Regions from separate parts of the Vibrio sp. PID23_8 genome, predicted to be linked through region 1. Evidence: predicted binding sites of a transcription regulator. Region 1 holds the regulator's gene; the other holds the start of a gene.

Region 1 (2,210 bases):
CGTTGGCGAAACCATTTTTGACAGTGGGTTATAAAGCCTGTGGTGACTACGTATTTGAAAGCAAAAAGCTGGTGGCAAAACACTTTGAGCACCCAGATCCAAAGCAACCAAAAGTGTTTATCAGTGAGTTGAAGGTCGATGAATGTTCGCCAGAGCTGCAAGACATCGTTCATAAACTGGTCGAGCAGGTTGATGCTTCAAAGCTGATTGGCAGCGGCTTCTTGTATGGTGGACGTTTGTGGGAGATTAGTTACGCTGATTTCCAAACGTTGGCGAACGAGAGTGAGTATGCCTCTTGGCTTGCTGCACATGGTTACGGCGCAAATCACTTTACCGTGAGCGTAAACCAACTTAACCAACACCAAGAAGTGAAGCAAGTAAACGACCACCTACGCACAGCAGGCTTCACCATCAACGAAAACGGCGGCGAAGTAAAAGGTACGCCACAGGTGTTGCTAGAGCAATCTTCGACCATGGCCGATAAAGTGCCAGTGGCCTTTACGGAAGGTGTTGAAGTGATTCCTGGAGGCTTTTACGAGTTTGCTAAGCGCTACGCAATGGATAACGGTGACTTGTACTCAGGATTTGTTGCCGCATCGGCAGATAAGATCTTTGAGAGCACAAACGGAAAAAAATAGAGGGCGCTAATCCAGTGTTTTTCTAAAACAAAAAAGCCACCAATGTTTCTATTGGTGGCTTTGAATTTTTTAAACGTTAATCGGAATTAACGAGTCCCGTAAACAACGATAGTTTTGCCGTGTGCAGAAATTAGGTTCTGCTCTTCTAGCATCTTCAAGATTCGGCCTACTGTCTCACGAGAACAGCCAACGATTTGACCGATTTCTTGACGAGTGATCTTGATTTGCATTCCGTCTGGGTGCGTCATTGCATCTGGCTGCTTAGCAAGGTTCAGAAGAGTCTGAGCGATACGACCAGTTACGTCTAGGAACGCTAGGTCACCCACTTTCTGGCTAGTAACTTGAAGGCGACGAGCCATTTGCGCAGAAAGGCGCATTAGGATGTCAGGGTTTACTTGAATAAGTTGACGGAATTTCTTGAACGAAATTTCAGCCACTTCACAAGGAGATTTAGCACGAACCCATGCGGTACGCTCTTGGTCTTCTTCGAATAGACCTAGTTCACCAATGAAGTCACCTTGGTTTAGGTAAGAAAGGATCATCTCCTTACCTTCTTCGTCTTTGATAAGAACCGCAACAGAACCTTTAACGATGTAGTACAACGTTTCAGCTTTCTCACCCGCGTGAATTAGCGTGCTCTTTGAAGGGTATTTATGAATATGACAGTGTGAAAGAAACCACTCTAGTGTTGGGTCGGTTTGAGGTTTACCTAGAACCATAATATATCACTTCCTCTGCAGGGTACGCTTGCGCTATCCGTATTTTAGCTAAGCCCGAATTAGCTTACTAGAATAAGAATACTTTTCTATACTGCAAGCTCTCTTGTGTTTCGGTTAGAAATAGTATCCTTTTTCGAAAACGATTTCTTGATTTTAATCGTGCCATGGTGGAGATTTTGTAAGCAAAAATGTGCACATGATCACGGTATGAAAAGTAAACACTTTATTCGCGAGGTTTTTAACCAATTTTACCCGTTTCGATGAGCTGTTGCAGAATCGGCCTGACGATGAGCTCCATGGCAAAGCTCATCTTACCGCCGGGCACGACAATGGTGTTGTGGCGTGACATAAATGAGCCGTCAATCATAGCGAGTAGATAAGGAAAATCGACATTTTTAATGCCACGAAGGCGAATAACAACAAAGCTTTCATCCAGACTTGGTATGCCTTTGGCGTTAAGTGGGTTTGACGTATCCACGGTCGGGACACGTTGAAAGTTGATGTGGGTACGAGAAAACTGTGGTGTAATGTAGTTAAGATAGTCGTCCATTGAGCGCACGATTGAATCCATCACGGCTTCACGAGAGTGACCTCGGTCGCGCGTATCGCGTACGAACTTTTGAATCCACTCTAAGTTCACGATCGGCACCATGCCAATCAGAAAATCAACATGCTGAGCCACATCGACATCACCATCGACCACGCCGCCGTGTAATCCTTCATAGAACAGCACGTCACTGTTTTCAGGTAAACCTTGCCACGGGGTAAAGGTGCCTGGCATTTGGTTATAAGGTACGGCTTCATCAAAGGTGTGCAGATAGCGGCGTACACTACCAGTGCCATCCTGGCCAAA
Region 2 (2,210 bases), on a different contig from region 1:
TTCTCACCGTCACCAGGCCACATCGATCGAACTTCTTGTAGGAAGCGGTGGTTGATTTCAAAAATGATTTCCATATGACGTGGAAGTAGACGCTGGATTAGCGACTCTGGCCATGTCTCTAGCGCTTCTGGTAGTAGCGTGTGGTTGGTGTACGCGAACGTGTGAGAGCTGATTTCCCAAGCCGCTTCCCAAGTAAGACCTTTCTCGTCCACTAGGATGCGCATTAGCTCAGGGATAGCAATCGTTGGGTGCGTATCGTTTAGCTGGATAGTCTCTTGCTTCGGCAATTCCGCGAGCGTGTAACCTGCTGCTTCGTGGCGACGTAGGATGTCGCGCACAGACGCTGCTGAGTGGAAGTACTGTTGCATTAGACGCAGTGTTTTACCTTTCTCGTGGTTATCGTTCGGGTAAAGCACTTTGGTGATGTTACCTGCGTCGATCAGCGCGTGTTGCGCTTCGAAGTAATCACCATTGTTAAAGCTAGCTAGTGAGAATGGTGCAATTGCCTGACATTCCCAAAGACGTAGAGGGTAAACCGTATCTGATTCGTAACCTACAATAGGTAGATCCCAAGGCATTGCTTTTACAGACATGCCAGGAACCCATTTACGAACTTCTTTACCGTTCACGTTGACCACTTCAACGTGACCATAGAAGCCGATTTCTTGTGCGAGCTCTGGACGAGCAATTTCCCATGGGTAACCTTCAACGCCACGCCATGCGTCTGGCGCTTCTTGTTGACGACCATCTTTGAACGACTGCTTAAACAGACCGTATTCGTAGTGCAGGCCGTAACCTACGGTTGGGAATTCTTGCGCTGCACATGAGTCCATGAAACATGCCGCTAGACGACCTAGACCACCGTTACCCAATGATGGGTCACGCTCTTCTTCTAGAAGGTCTGTTAGGTTGTGACCTAGTTCAGCCATTGCTTCAGTGATCTCTTCGTAAAGGCCCATGCTGATTAGGTTGTTACCAGTCAAACGACCGATAAGGAATTCTAGTGAAAGGTAGTTAACACTTTTCGCATTCTTAATGCGAGGATCTTCTTCTGTGGCCAACAAATCGCATGTTGTGAATTCAGCCAATGCGCGCCCCATTGCTAGATACCAAGCGCGGCTATCTGCATTTTCAATCGTATGTGCGTAAGTGACAGATAGATGTTTCTTCACGCTTTCTTGGAACGACTTCTTGTCAAATTGTTTCTGTTGAGTAGGTTTCATTAAGAAATTCTCACGTCTTGTAGTAATTCATCTGCCATACATCGTGCATTTCCCTAGGTGAAGAAACATCCTCCTGCATCTCCTCACTGATAGGAGTAGGGGCTAGGGCGTAGGGGGGGGAGCATTGCAAAGTTAGTGATCTAAATCTCAACACAGCAGTCGATCCTGCCCTTGCTAGTGATTCAGATCACAACCAATTTAGAGAAAGAGTAAATTTTATTCATGACGTTTTTTTAATTGACCTTTTTACTGGGATGTAAAAACTGTCTTATCGATCACATTAAAATATTTTACGCTAATGGTTTTTCTGTAAAAATCGCGCAACCCAATCTACACGAGACTAACAAAATCAACATTTAGGTGATTAAAATCACAAAATTAGGGCGTAGATGAGCAATGTTTACTCAGTTCTTAAGAATTAGGAAGTGGATCAAAGTAAATAGCATTTCTCATGTCGTACCATTCAAAGCGACTCGCCACCCTAACATTTTTTGCACACAATCAAAATTTGGTCGTGTGGGTCTGTTTCTAGTTTCGCTAGCTCAAAAATTTAAGGACAGAATTAACAATGTGGATTCCATCTAAACTCACTCGCCCCGGCCGCTTACACAATGCCATCGTCCGCCCACGAGTGTTGGACTTACTACAACATGCGCCTTACTACAAACTGGTTTTGTTTCGCTCCCCTGCTGGTTACGGCAAAACAACCATGGCAGCTCAATGGTTGTCAGATAAGCCAAACGTCGGGTGGTATAGCATCGACGATAGCGACAATGATGGCTTCCGTTTCGTCAATTACTTACTACAAGCTTTAAACAAAGCAACCAATTACAGTTGCTCTAACGCTCAAAAGCTGGCTGAAAAGCGTCAATTCTCTTCTTTACGCTCTTTATTTAGCGAAGTTTTCGCTGAGATGGAAGATTTTCAGTACGAGTGTTATATCGTTTTAGATGATTACCATCTGATCGCCAACGACGAAATCCATGA

Evidence for each region. Region 1 encodes CRP, which controls carbon source genes, mostly activating them, when cyclic AMP is high. Its sites were predicted from a motif close to TGTGANNNNNNTCACA; they were not measured.
Region 2: the regulator CRP is predicted to act here: its motif matches at 1,358-1,373, upstream of AK966_RS10780 (glycogen/starch/alpha-glucan phosphorylase).

Annotation. Positions count from the first base shown of each region.
Region 1 covers NZ_LIXE01000011.1:16,440-18,649, reverse strand. Annotated here, with positions in the region: gene AK966_RS15940 (DUF1338 domain-containing protein) at 1-638, shown strand, start outside; gene crp (cAMP-activated global transcriptional regulator CRP) at 725-1,357, opposite strand; gene AK966_RS15930 (phosphoribulokinase) at 1,596-2,210, opposite strand, start outside.
Region 2 covers NZ_LIXE01000005.1:88,360-90,569, forward strand. Annotated here, with positions in the region: gene AK966_RS10780 (glycogen/starch/alpha-glucan phosphorylase) at 1-1,223, opposite strand, end outside; gene malT (HTH-type transcriptional regulator MalT) at 1,792-2,210, shown strand, end outside.